One region of the Thalassolituus sp. ST750PaO-4 genome, then DNA from elsewhere that is predicted to be linked to it. Evidence: riboswitches for the same ligand, from Rfam matches in the RefSeq annotation. Region 1 holds a riboswitch; the other holds the start of a gene.
What was found. A riboswitch is a leader RNA that binds a small molecule or an ion and turns the genes downstream of it on or off. The one in region 1 is predicted to bind cobalamin.
Positions count from the first base shown of each region.

Region 1 (7,256 bases):
AATCGGGTTGGTGACAGATAGTGGAATACCTTTTAATCCGCTCGTGCTTGGATCGGTATCAATTTCTGTGTTATCAGCAGTATCTATCACGGCAACATAAGCTGTTTGTGGATTATAGGCAGCATCAAGACGTTGCATAACTACAAACAGTTTGTCGTTATAGAGTGCGGCTTCACTCATACGGGGAAAGTCTGAATCAGGATAGTTGTAGGCTGAAAGATCAATGGTGTCGACAACCAATTGGTCGGCATTTTCTGCTTGAGGATTAATTTGCCATACCGTCTTGGCGCCGTAACGGATTACGTAAGCCTTATCATCGGAGACATGAACGATTTTATATGGGTTAGATTTCTCCGCACCATTATCATTAGTACTGTACTCCCATTGGGCTACGTTCAGGCTATTGGTAGAATCATAGCGAGCGATACTGTCTGTGTTGTACCGACCGATATGGTAGAGGTATTTTCCGTATGTATTAACGGTGAAATCCGACTTGTCTTTTACCAGAATGGTTTGTGAAACAGATCGATCACCCAGAATATTTCCGGTAACGACGGAGCTACTTGTGTAATCAGCTGCTACGGTTTGTACGGCATAGGAGCCTTCAGTCAGTGGAGTTGATTTTTTATCATCTTCACCAAAGCATCCTGCTAATAATGCGCTGGCCAGAAGCATGAATGAGTACTTTTTCATCTCTTTTCCTTTTTAAAAACGGGTGTTAAGAAAGATCAACCATTCCCTACCAGTCGTCGGGCGATTGGTAAAATCAAGAAAACGGTTATTGCTGATATTGATTATACGAAGACCTGCTTCGTGATCTGTTGCCTGGTAGCGGTATGATAGATTGATCAGCGCGCGCGCTTCGCCCTCGATCAGATTGCTCCTGTCTATGTATAAATCGTCACTGTATTCAACGCTGGATTCGATGTGATGTTTTGAAATGTTGAATCCAGTACTGGCTTTCAGGCTGGTGTGGTAAGTGCCAGGCAATTTCTTCTCATCAAACGATCTTATCTCACTGGTTGTCAGGCTGTCATAATGACTTCCTGATAATGTGCCGAACCAATAATCGGCACAATAGGCTGCATTCCATTCAATTCCGGTCAGGATTGCCTGACTGGTGTTTTCGTAGCGGCCAATACCGCGTGCGTCATAGACAGGTACAATGGCATTATCAAGGTCGCGATAAAAGGCAGAACCGGATATCTGCATTTTTTCAGTAATGTGCCATAAACTATTCAGCGTGAGCGTATTGCTTATTTCCTGTTGCAGGTCAGGGTTGCTTAAAAAAAGTCCATGATTGCCATAGCGTTCATACAAGGTTGGAGTTCGTGCAGCACGCTTCCAGGTTAAACTCCAGTCGCTGCGATCTGAATACCAGAGATAGCCGATAGCAGCACCGATAAACGCATTACTCTGAGTGCGTTCATCTGCGATAGCATAACGCTGACGACTGATATCGCTGGTATTCTGTCTGTATATATCGATATATGCCTGTTGTTGCTGGCTCTTGCTATTCCAGTTAAATTGCGATCCGATACTTGTACTTCGCTGAAATGAAAAAGCATCACAATTGCCTTGAGGCGTTAGACAGCGCTTACTGTCGTTATCCAAACGGTAGTCACTGCGATAGGTTTCTTCGCTGAATTTCAGGTCAATGCGGTGTTGCCATTGTGTCCAGGTCTTTTTATTGGAGGCGGACAGATAATTTTTTTCATATCGATAGCGGTTATCGTTTTGGCTCAGTCCTATCAGACCCAGTGTATTTCGAAAATTTTCAAAACGTTGAGAGTGTCCTATCCGCCATTGTTGTTGCATGCTGGAAAGGCTCTGTTCACCATTTAATTCCAGAACAGCATTACGTTCACTCAAATATGCACTATTGTCAGGATGATTACGGTAATAATCAGGGATGTTCTTTTTTTGTTGAGATAAACGCAGACGTGCCGTTAACTCCTCAGATCCACTATTAACCTGTACTGATTGACGCGAAAAACCGGCATTATTCAGTGCTTCTTTATTATTGCGGTTTTGACTATCGAAGGCTGGGCTTGCGACCGGATACAGATAGTTGTTGTCACTCTGTTCGTGTTCCAGTTGAATATTGATATTTCTGGCCGTTTGTTGGCTTAACGATGCCCGGTAGGTTCCATAAGAACCTGCCTGAATGCCGAACTGAGAATTACTTTTTGTCTTACGGGTAATAATATTGATAGTGCCGCCGATAGCACGATCAGCGTAGCCATTACTGCTACCATCCTGAGAAATTTCAATGCTATCAATCTGGCTGATTGGTAACTGGTTTAGATCATAGCCACCATTTTGTGCATCAGCATTCTCGATGCCATTAATTAACACTTTTGTTTGCTGTGCTGTTGCACCACGGATTGAGATAAGTGCCGGATTACCCAGTCCACTTAACTGCTGTACCTGTATCCCATTTATTTGACTGAGGAATTCACTTAGATTGGCAAAGCGACGCTCAAGATCTGTCCGCGAAAAAAACTGATATCCGGGTCGATTTAACGTCTGCAGCGAAGACGCGCGTGTCTCTACTGTGCTCAGCTGAGCTTCTTCAGCATGTAATGGTGCTCCACTGGCTAAACAAGCCAGTGTGACGAGAGAATAAAAACCACAGCGTTGTAATAAAGCAGTATTCAGAGTGCTCACCCGCAAACCCAAAACAGGGTTGCAGTGGCGGAGGTGCAAAAAGCAAAGTGCGCTGCAGTAAAGCAACGGTTTGCGATCACCCTCCGTCGCCCACCGCAACGTCAGTATCGTTATTCAGGCCGGTATCCGGGCTTACGACCTGAGCATTAGCTCGCTGACAACACCTTCCCATGCAGAGCACAGTGGCATTTGTTATCAGTATGGTCGATCACCGTTGCGGGGGCAGCGCTGGATTGGTGGTAAGAACACACGACACCAGACTTCCCGTTTAACCCTCGTCAGTAAAAAGGCTGAGGGCACCTGAAAGCGCGAAGGGTATAGAGCCCTGTGCGATGGGTCAATAGCGTTGGCACAAAAGGCAGTGAATTATCCACATGGTTGGTTTGAAAATAATTCACTTAGGTTTTGGGGTAAGAGGGGGTGCATAGCGGATTCAATCGCCGGCAGGCAGGGCAATCTCAAAGCAGGCGCCACCATGTTGTCTGCCAGGCCGGTAACGCAGCTGACCATGGTGATGACTGGTGATAATAAAATAGGAAACAAATAAGCCCAGACCGGTGCCTTCACCGACGTCTTTAGTGGTGTAAAAAGGTTCGAAAATATGCGCAGCAATGGTTGAGGGGATGCCCGGTCCATTGTCTTCCAGCACAATTACCTGCTGTTGGTCGCGCTGTTCGATGCTGAGGTGAATATTGGGCTGCCACTGAGAATCGTCAGGCTGGTACTCGCTCAGCGCCTGGACCGAGTTTTTCAGTAAATTCAGCAGAACCTGTTCTATTTCACCGGGCAGACATTCGACCCAGGCCGGTGTTTCTGTTGAGGAGAACCGCAGCTGAATATGGCGCAAACCGAAATCACCCCGGGCAATGCTCAGGGTGTTGTTGATCAGTGCATTAAGGTCGGTACGCTGTTTCTGCTGCTTATCACTGCGCGAGAACTGCAGCATATTGGCAATAATATTGGCGGCACGTTCGCCGGCCTGCTGGATATTATCCATAAATTGCAGAATATCGCGTTGCTGCAGATAGAGCTCAAGATTGTCCAGTGGCAGGCCGGTTTCTGCTGCTACACGTTCATTGGCACTCAGGCCTGGCTGCAGGCGACGGCGGATATTCTGCAGGTTCTGCAGAATGGCTCCCAGAGGATTATTAATTTCATGAGCGATGCCGGTCGCCAGTCCGGCAACCGTCATCATCTTTTCGCTGTGTACCATGATTTCTTCCAGCTGCAGACGCTGTGATACGTCATCAATACGCAGCACCAGTTTGGCCTGCTGTTGTTCCGGCAGAGGATAGATCATGGTGTCGGTCATCAGTGGCTGAATAAAACTGCTGATCGCCAGTCTTTCCAGTTTATGGACGGCACTGTTCTGTTCGGCGGCGTTCAGCAGATCGGCATGGGGAGCAAGCTCCGGAATCAGTTGCAACAGATGGCGGCCGGTTAATTGCTGGCGTTGCTTACCCAGCCAGTCTCCGGCTTGCTGGTTGCACTGCACGATGCGCAGCTGAGCATCCAGAGTGAACAGGGCTGACGGCATGGCATTAATAATACCGTCGAGCAGGGTCTGGGTATTTTTAAGCTGGGTTTCGATACCGCGGCGGACCGAAATCTCCTGCGCCAGGTTTTCGTTAATCTGACGGGTTTCAGTCGACAGACGTGTCGCACGCAGACGGGCACTTTCGGCTTGCTGATGAGCATTACGTAAATTCAGGGTGCGTTGATCATACTGCCAGAGCAGATCATTCAGGGCATTGGTCAGCGGCTGTACATCGGGGTCATCGCTGCGGATGGTAATGGCTTCTTCTTTTTCGCCATCGCGGGTGGCACGGCGCACGCTGCTTAACAGTTGCAGGTAAGGGCGTTTCTGCCAGCGCCGGGTCAGGGCATAGAGTGCAAAAATCAGCAGGGCAGAAATACTGACCACAAACAGCGTGGTGGTTAATGTATCGAGGATAAAAAAGCCGGGCAGGGAACGGTCGCTGATCACTAATAATTGCAGTTCCCCGCGCGGACTGCTGAGCCGGTACTGGTGCAGTTTGTCGATCAGCAGGCTGTCTTCGAGACGTGCCGACAAGAGTGGCGAATTGCGATAACTGTGGCTCAGGCGTTCTCCGTGGTTGTTGTATAAAGCGGCTTCACGGATCTGAAAGTGGCGGGTAAAACGCTCCAGCATCGACTGCAGGGTCGGCAGGTCAGTGATGTTATGGGTCAGCTGAATCTGCAGGATATCGGCAAAGGCATCGCTGATTTCGGGAGCCAGTTGTTCACGTCCTACACGGTCAGCGGCGGCAATGTAGGCCAGTGTGGTGAGGATAATAATCAGCGCACAGACTGTCACAGTGGCGAGCATGGTTTTTTGCCGTGCTAATAACATAGTGACTGCAACCTCCTGTGCGGATACATCCTATTACTCCTGTTTCAGACCTGCAGCTGTTGCATCAGCCGGTCGGTCAGCGGTAAAGACAGGCCGAGATTGTGCGCCTGTTGCTGCAGGTAGCCACAAATATAGGGCAGCTCGGTTGTTCTGCCGGCCAGAATATCCTGCAGGGTCGAGGAGCGGTTAGCGGCGGTCGCCAGGGCAACCTGTTCTACCCGGCCGGTCAGATCCTGTGACAACGGCCAGTGCAGCTGCTGATACAGGTTATCCACTTCTGCTGCCAGTGCCTGTAACTGTGGCAGATAAAGCGGGTTGCTGACCAGCTCGCCGTTATGGCAACGCAGGATGGCCGTCAGCGGATTGATCACGGCGTTGATGGCAAGCTTTTCGCGCATTCTGTTGTGGATATCGCTGACGGCTTCGATGTCCGGCGGTAGTTGTGTGTCTTCGCTATCATTTCCGCACCAGCGTCCGGCAATGGTTTGTCCGGCTCCGGCATAGACCACTTCGCTGCCCTGAGCATTATTGGCTGTGCGCCGGTAGCCTCCGGCGGTGGAGATGCCGGCCCAAAGTCTGACCGGCAGCTGCTGCCGTGCCAGCCAGTCGGCGCATTGCTGCTGCTGCCCCATTCCGTTCTGCAGTAACAGCAGGTTTTTCACCTGCGGCAGACGGCCAAGCCAGGGTTGCAGAGCGCTCAGGGTATCGGCGGCTTTGGTGGTGACTACCAGCCAGTCGAGGGCCTCTCCCTGCCAGCACGGCAGCGCCCATTGCAGCTGTTGTTCTCCCGCTTCGTTGTTGGGGAGATAAAGGTTGAGGGTTACTGCAGACGCCTTATCGCGCGGCAGGGCAAATACCCTGTGCTGACGCCAGTGGCTGGCCATCAGTGTGCCAACCGCCCCTGTGCCCAGCAGACCAATGCTGAGCGGGGATTGCCGGGATATGTTCTGAGCAGAAGGGGATGAAATCGTCATCGCGCGATTATAGGCAGGCCGGGCGCGGAAAGCAGCCTCAGCCTGCAGGTTGGAGATTACTGCGGCGTGACGCTGGCGGCTTCGGTTTCGACGGCGTTCAGGTTATCAGGCCCGGCGCTGTTGTCCGCTGCCGCAGGTTCAGCAGCTGAGTTATCGGCGCTTTCGAATTCTGATCCTGATTCTGGCTCAGCTTCAGGTTCTTCAGCTACCGTGCCGGCTGCCGCCATGGCCGTCAGTCCCGGCGCCGATGGTGACCACTGGCGGGCCAGTTTGTCACGGATATTGCGGGTATGGTCGGCGGGCAGGTTGCGTAACCAGAGCTGCAGCCGCACTTCGTCTTCGTCGACCAGTTTGGTCATGGCATCCAGATGCACACCGCGTTCACGCAGCAGCCAGATAACCAAAGGCATCAGGTGATGAAAACGGCGACGGTTATGTTTGTCACAAAGCTCGGCGGTGGTCAGATTAAATTGCCGGGCAACCAGCTGGCAGGCATCGTCGAACAGGCGCTGCACATCACTGCGTGAGTAGGCAGATTGAGTTAAAGCTTCTCTTTTCAGGTGCTGATCCACCCACTGATCGCGGGCCAGCGCCTGGTACAGCGGGTGGCTGCCGTGGCTCAGATCGAGCTTAGGGCTGAACGGTGCCTTCATTACGTCAATATAATGCTGGGCGCGGTTACGGCGGCCATTTACCAGCAGATTGAGCATGGATTCGGTATCCAGCCAGGCCGGCGGAGTCGGTTCGCGATAGTAGCGGTCACTGCTCCAGGGCCAGAGGCTGGCATCGGCCACTTTACCCTTGTGCACCGGAGAGTGATGCAACTGCAGTATCAGTTCGGTCAGTGCGACACGTTCATCGACCAGCAATACTACGCCCTGATCGGATAACACCTGACGGCGCTTGTGCCAGCAGCGTTCGTGCATGCTGTCGAAGGCGGCCTGGATATCGTCCATCACCTCGGTCCAGTCGCGCTGGCAGCGCAGCACAAACTGCATCTGACGCTCGTCCAGCACGTAGGCAAGCAGGCGGGTTCCGGTCACTCTGGACAGAATTCTGAGGCCATATTCGTACTCGAATACCGAGTTGAAGATGGGCTGGTCTTTCGCTCCGGTCACTGCGAAGTAATACACTCCGGCGCCGTGCAGGGTCATTTTGGTTTGCATAGCAAAAATTTTAGCTGACTTTTGTATAGTCGCCAGTGAGGACATACCGCCAGCACTGCTCTCCGAGACTTT
Region 1 is NZ_JABVCB010000013.1:516,692-523,947, forward strand. It holds gene HUF18_RS17790 (hypothetical protein) at 1-693, opposite strand, end outside; gene HUF18_RS17795 (TonB-dependent receptor plug domain-containing protein) at 706-2,670, opposite strand; cobalamin riboswitch at 2,771-2,990, opposite strand; gene HUF18_RS17800 (two-component system sensor histidine kinase NtrB) at 3,104-5,044, opposite strand; gene HUF18_RS17805 (ketopantoate reductase family protein) at 5,089-6,018, opposite strand; gene HUF18_RS17810 (hypothetical protein) at 6,075-7,184, opposite strand.

Region 2 (7,256 bases), on a different contig from region 1:
GCCGAACATGACAGTGGCTCCACTGTTCCAGCTGTCGATTTTTCCATCCGGATTAATACCGATAATGGCATCGGTTGAATAATTAATAATGGCCCGGGCGGTTGATCTGGCCGTCAGCAGTGCCATACGTGCTTCGATGCGGCGCTGGTAAAGCCAGGCGATTGATATTGCGAATAACAGTAGTACGGCAATCAGCAACAGAACTTTAAGACGTATGCTGTCTAACTGGCTTTCTATATCTTCGGCAGAAAAGGCGGTATGCAGGTCAAGGTAGTGCCTGCTACCTGGGCCGTCGAGGAATATGCGACGGGAGTACGAATAAATAATATCATCCTTTGGACTGTTTTTACGTTTGAAGATGTTTTTGTGGTTATCAACTGCAACAGGTTCTGAATCGGTTTTCCAGTTGCTTTTCGGATCATATTCGTAACGGAACTCTTCTTTGGTGTCGGGATTTATCAGGTATCCGCCGGTATCATTCAGCAGAAATATCTGCATATTGTTTGGGGTGTCACTTTTAAGATTTCTGAGCAGTGTCTCGGCATCAAAGTTAATAATTACAAAGCCAAAAAAACGGTTTTCTGAATCAAAAACAGACTCGGCAATCCGGTAGGTCGGCCAGGCCGGGGTCTCAATTTTATTGTGTTCACGGTTAAGGTTGATGGCCGAGATATAGATTTCATCTTTATTCAGTTTTTCGGCTTCAGAAAAGTAACTGCTTTGTCCTTTTTCCTGCAGGTCTTCCTCTGCGGTAATGCGGATCATGCCATTTTTGCGTTCGACCCTAACCAGCTCCCGGCCATTATTGGCTTTACCGATAAAGCGGATCTGACGAATCTCCTCATTGGCAGCAATAAAACCGGTAAAAATAGTCTGCAGGCGTTGTTCCCATTGTTGCGTTGTGGTGTTGTCGAGCTGATCTTTACCATTATTTTCTATTGCTCTGACAATGCCGCTGATGGGAGGGGTGCTATGAATAAAGCGGACTTTATCCTTATCGGTATTCAGTGTTTTCAGAAAATAATTAGCGCGCAATGCAGCCTGCTCACTCAGCTCAGAAAAAGCCCTTTTGTAGGCTTCGTCACGGCTGTGGCTTTCGATCAATGCCATCAGTATGCCGCATAGCAATAAAGCAACCAGACCGGTGACAATAAAAAACCTGCGCATTGTGGGCAGGTTAGCGCTGCTGCTCATGTTGGATCCTTGCCGCAGACCCGTGGTCTGCGAGCGGTGTTAGCCCCTGAAAAACGGAGCAATTCTCCTGGAATTTATGCTGGTCCGCTGCGCGGTACTGTCTGACATGATTTGTAGCGGCTACCTTCTGTAACACTGCATGATTACGGGTAACCGTGACAGGAGCAGCACCTCCGGGCATTGGATCCATCGACGTTTCCCAACGTATTAAACTTAGCTGCTATTCGTATCCGGTCAATGGCATAAGGCGGCATCTTCATCTTTCGTTCGTGCCTCTCTGCAGGTATCCTCTGCGCCCTCAGGTGCCCGGCTTATGCCGGGATAATCGGGAAACAGGTTCAATGCCTGTGCTGCCCCCGCAACGGTAATGACAGCCAGCCCAACGCTGTGCTGAACCACACACCACTGTCGCTGTAAGGCGTATGGGAAGGTTGTGGTGCTGCTGATGATCAGCAGAGTCTGAGCCCGGAGACCGGCCTGAATACAAACAGATAAACAGGCGGGGTGTCCTGGAAAGCTGGTTTCAGGTCGTCTCTGCTCTGCGCCCCGCGCAGTCTTCCCCTGTTGCTGTTTTCTGCTGCCCGCCGCGCCACTCTGGTGATTACTGACGGGTACCTGATAATGTCTTTGTTACGGCTGGCTTTGCTGGCACTCCTGTTTCTTCCGGCCCAGTTGCTGGCCGCTGCTGACCGGTACGCACTGGTACTGGTGTCAGACCGTTCGGCGGCAAGGATTGTGGCGGCAGCACATCAGCACCTGCAGCAGGCGGCGGAGTTATCCATTCAGGTACGGACTTCCAGTCAGATCAATCAGCTGGATGATGATCAGTTGCAGCAACTGGTTGCAGGTGCCGGGCAGTTGCTGTTTCTGGGAATCTTTGCCGAGCCGGTAGAACGGCTGTTAGCACTTCCTTACACCGCAACTCAGACCCGGATCATACTGAACAGTGACCGGCGTTTGCTGGCGCTGCATCAGGATGATCTGGGGGGACGCTTTCCCGCGCTTTCATCCGCCGCCGCACAGCCCTTACTGCAGGCACTGAACCCCTCTGACGGAAACATGCAACAGCAATTGCAGGCCCTGCAGCAGCAGTGGCCTGCTCTGGCGCAGTGGTTACAGATGCGGGCTTACTGGCAAAACCGTGGGCAGCAGAATGATCAGGCCCTGCTGAATCTGCTGCTGCACAGCGGGCAGCCCTGGCAGCCAGTGCAGATCCAGCAGGACGAGCGCTATTTTCTCTATCAGGCTGCTCAGTCGCAGGCGCTGAGTGCAGCGGCACTGGGTCAGCGTCTGGCGCAGGAGCCGGCCCGTCCGCTGGTGATGATCATCGACCATGACAGTGGCGATCAGGCCGGTGAGTGGGATCTGCATCAGCAACTCTGCCGTTCTTTTACGTCGGCTTTCTGTGTATCTGCACTGGCTGCCTGGGGCGAGGCCAGTCGTCAGTCAAGCAGCCAGTTGCTGCAGTGGGCCTCGGATCGCCCGGCACTGCTGATCAGTCTGCAGGACTTTGTGATTGGTGGCGGCGATGGCCGCGAAGCCGTTACCCGTGCTTTCAGTTCTGCCAGTATTCCGGTGCTGAAGGGCATCCGCCTGCTGGAGCAGAATGCGGCCAGCTATCCGTACAGCAGTGAGGGGATTCCCGCTGACAGCGTGCATTACCGGATAGCAATGCCCGAGCTGCAGGGAATCAGCCAGCCTCAGGTGCTGGCGCTGGCGAGTCCGGCGGTGCTGGACCGGCAGACCGGTGCGCGTCTGTTACAGAGTGCACCTCTGCCGGATGAAATCGCCCATTTTGCCCAGCGCGCACAGAACTGGCTGCACCTGCAGCAGAGCGCTAACCACGATAAACGCCTTGCCATCATTTACTACAACCACCCGCCGGGGCGGCACAATATAGGTGCCGACAACCTGAATGTGGTTGAGTCTCTGTGGCAGATACTGCAGCGCCTGCAGCGCGAAGGTTACGATCTGGGCGATCCCCAGGCTTTGCCGGGCAGTGCTGCCGAGCTGCTGGATCTGCTGCAACAGAAGGCCGTTAATCTGCCGCAGGATGCCAGTGCCCTGCAGACGATGAGCGCCCAGGTGCAGAGCATGAGTGCAGCGACTTACCGCCAGTGGCTGCAACGTCAGCCGCCACAGGTTCAGGCTGAGCTGGAGGATGGGCCGCTGGCGGCCCTGCATCAGAGCCTGCGGGAGTATGCCGCGCAGGCCACCGGGCTGGACGTACAGAGCCGGGTGACGCTGCAGACGCTGCTGCAGGATCAGCTGCACAGCCGTCTGCACGATATCCGTTACGTACTCGACGGTGTCCGCAGTCAGTACCGCGAGCGGGCGCTGAATCTGCTCGGTCAGCTGCAGGCCCTGTATCCGTCACTGCTGCAGCAACCATTAACGGCCGAAGGCTGGGCGCAGGCTGATGCTCTGGTGCAGGCATTGCTGGAGTTACGTATCGAAGGATTACGGGGCTGGGGCAAAGCACCGGGCAAGGTGATGGTGTGGAATGAGCGGCTGCTGTTGCCGGGCGTACAGTTTGGCAAGGTATTTCTGGGGCCGCAGCCACCCCGTGGCTGGGAGCTGAACGAAGAACTGCTGCATGCCAATATGACCTTTCCGCCGACGCATCAGTATCTGGCGTTCTATCACTTTCTGGCGGATGAATTCCGTGCCGATGCACTGATTCACCTCGGACGCCACTCCACCTACGAGTTTTTGCCCGGCAAGCGAACAGGGCTGCTGGCCAGTGATTATCCACGGCTGGTCGCGGCCGATATTCCTGGTATTTACCCCTACATCGTTGATGGCGTAGGTGAAGGTATTCAGGCCAAACGCCGTGGCTTAGCGGTGATGGTTGATCATCTGACGCCACCGCTGGCGACTACCCAGCTGTACGACGGTCTGCTGGAGCTGCGGCAGCTGATTGAAAGTGCCGAAGCGGCCAGCGACCCGCTCAGCAGGCAGAAAGCGGTCAGTCAGTTGCGCGAGCGTATCGACGCGCTGAACCTGCGGGATGAACTGAGTGCCAGCATGGATGAAGAATTGCAGCTGCGCGGTATTGGTTTTAACGATATTGATGATGAATTCCTGTTGCATGAGACCGGCCACTATCTGACCCATCTGCAGGAAGAATTTATGCCCCTCGGACTGCATGTGTTTGGCCGCCGCTGGGATGACAGCGCGGTGGCAACCATGCTGACCTCAATGCAGCAGGACAATAACTGGAGCCCGGAGCGCCAGAGTCGCTACCGGCAGGCCTTAACCGCCTCGCCCGATGCCGAAATGGATGCCTTGCTGAATGCCCTGAAGGGGCGCTTTGTGGCACCGGGTAAAGGCAACGATCCGATCCGGACCCCGGAGGCATTACCTACCGGGCGTAATTTTTACGCGCTGGATGCCAGCCTGTTGCCGAGTCCGACCGGCGCTGCGGTCGGCCGCGAGCTGGCGCAGAAGGCGCGTGCTAAGACGCTGGCTGCCGGTGAAAAAGACGCTGTGATTCTGTGGGCATCGGATGCTGTACGGGATGAAGGCGCGATGATTGCCTTTGGTCTGGATCTGCTCGGGGTCGAGCCGGTCTGGAATGGCCGCGGCATTATCAAAGGGCTGAAGCGCCTGCCATTAAGTGCTGCACGGCCGCAGCGTCGTGACGTGCTGTTCACCAGTTCCGGTTTGTTCCGCGATTTATACGGCAGCCAGCTGGCGCTGCTGGACGAAGCCGTGCTGCTGGCGCTGGCGGCCAGCAGCACCACCATTGAACGTGACTACCCGGCGCTGAGTTATGCCCTGCAGCAGACGCTGGCACCGGTCTCGGCGCAGCTGGCAACAGAGAGTGCCGGCCAGGACACCGTGCTCACGGATGAACCGCTGGAGCAGAATCTGGTTGCGCGTAACTGGGTTGATGAACTGCGGCGCCAATTGCAGGCACAGCCGTCGGCCGATGTGGCGGAGCTGGCACAGACGGCCAGTCTGCGCGTGTTTGCGGCAGCGCCGGGTTCTTATGGGGCCGGGATTAACCGTCTGGCTGAACGCTCATCTGCCTGGCAGGAACGCTCTGAACTGGCAGACGTTTTTATCCGCCGTATGGGACACGCCTACGGTCTGAAGGAGCGCTCGCTGAGTTCCGGCAGCGGCCGCCAACAGGCTTATCAGCAACAACTGCAGGCGGTGGCCAACACCTACCTTGGCCGTGCCAGCAATCTCTACGGTCTGATGGATAACAATGACGCCTTTGATTATCTCGGTGGTCTGAACCTGGCGGTGGAAAGTCTGACCGGTAAAGCCCCGGCCAGTTTTGTGATTGATCACAGCAATAACGATCAGCTGCAGATTACGTCACTGCAACAGGCGTTACTGGGTGAGCTGCGCGGGCGTTTTCTTAACCGCCAGTGGATCAGTCCGTTAATGGCTGAAGGCTATGCCGGTGCGCGGACGATGGGCAGTGAGTTTATTGAGTACCTGTGGGGCTGGCAGGTAACCAGCCCCCAGCTCATTGATGACTGGGTGTGGGAAGACGTAAAAGCGGTTTATATCGACGACAGCCTGCAACTGGGGATGCAGGAGTTCTGGCAGGACGGCCACAACGTACAGGTACAGAGCAATATCCTCGCGGTGATGCTGGTGGCCGCCGATAAAGGTTTTTGGGATGCCGACCCGGCGACCCGGCAACAACTGGCGCAGATGCTGGCCGGTAATATTGTGCGCCATGGTTTACCCGGCAGTGGTCATACCCATGCCAATCATCCGTTGTATGAACAGGTAAAGCGCCTGATTGCGCCGGCGCTGGCCGCCGAACTGGAGCAGGTGCTGGCCGCCAGCCGCCTGCCTGATGATTCTGCCGCTGACACCAAAGCGCCGCATCATATTCAGGAAATTATTCTGCCTGACGACAAACCACAGGAGCCGGCAATGGCCACTGACGGGCAAAGTTCCGGCAGTGCGGAGAAACCCGCGGCAGAAGCATGGCAATACGGCTGGCTATTACTGCTGGCGCTGTTGTTGCCGGTCGCGGGTATGTTCCGCGCTCGCCGGTTGTAAATAATCCGGGCCTGCTTTAACCGTGAACAGACACCGTTCCGCAACATTATTATCAGGAAAAAACGATGGCTTTTAATATCAGCGAACTGGGCCTGACCCTGCTGCATCAACTGACCGGGCTGCTGCTGCAGCCGGTTATCTGGGCATTATTATTTTTCGTTTTACTGGCGTTATACGAGGCAGGCATTGCCTGCAGTGAGCGTCTTGGTGTGATCCGTCGTCTGGTGGCCAGAGGCGACCGCGATTATTTACTCAGCGTGGGAAAACGCCGGATCGAGCGTGCCGATTTTATTACCCGCATTGCACCGATGCTGGGCTTAATGGGGACATTAATTCCGCTCGGCCCCGGGCTGGCGGCATTGGGGGATGGCGAAATCCGCATTCTGACAACGGCCATGACCGTTGCCTTTGATACCACGGTGATTGGTCTGCTGGCGGGCATCGCCGGCTTTGTCCTCGGACGCCTACGCCGGCGCTGGTACGATGCCGGTTTACTGGAGCTTGAACGGCAACAAACACAGGCGCATGCATTATGAGCGATCAGTGGCGCCGCAGTGCTTTTGACAGTGAAGAAAGTGAGCCCCTTGGCCCGCTGGCAAACCTTGTCGACATTATGCTGGTATTCGCCTGTGGCTTAATTGCGGCGCTGGTGGCGCTGAGCCCGGAATTACGCCAGCACTTTCAGTTGCCGGCGGCACAGCCGGTACAGGCCGGAAAAGAATTAACGCAGATGCCGGTACAGTTACAGCAACAGCTGCAGCAAAAAAGTGAAGGGCGCGAAGGGTATGAATCTCTGGGACAGGTTTATCGCGATCCGGAAAGCGGCCGCTTAATTCTGGTGAAGTAGCAATCTGTAAGTGGCGGCGTTTCATCCGCCGGACATATTTCCCGGTTATAACGTACCGATGAATATATCCACTGACTATCGTTACAGCGGTTTGCGCCGCAGCCTGCACTGGTTGTCAGCACTGGTGATTATCTGGGCTCTGATCAGCGGCACCTGTCTGGCATTTTTTCCTTTAACCGCAGAT
Region 2 is NZ_JABVCB010000005.1:741,864-749,119, forward strand. It holds gene HUF18_RS05770 (ATP-binding protein) at 1-1,194, opposite strand, end outside; cobalamin riboswitch at 1,478-1,689, shown strand; gene HUF18_RS05775 (cobaltochelatase subunit CobN) at 1,816-6,225, shown strand; gene HUF18_RS05780 (MotA/TolQ/ExbB proton channel family protein) at 6,291-6,761, shown strand; gene HUF18_RS05785 (DUF2149 domain-containing protein) at 6,758-7,072, shown strand; gene HUF18_RS05790 (cytochrome b) at 7,131-7,256, shown strand, end outside.
Region 2: linked by a shared signal. The riboswitch ahead of HUF18_RS05775 (cobaltochelatase subunit CobN) and the one ahead of HUF18_RS17795 (TonB-dependent receptor plug domain-containing protein) in region 1 are both predicted to bind cobalamin.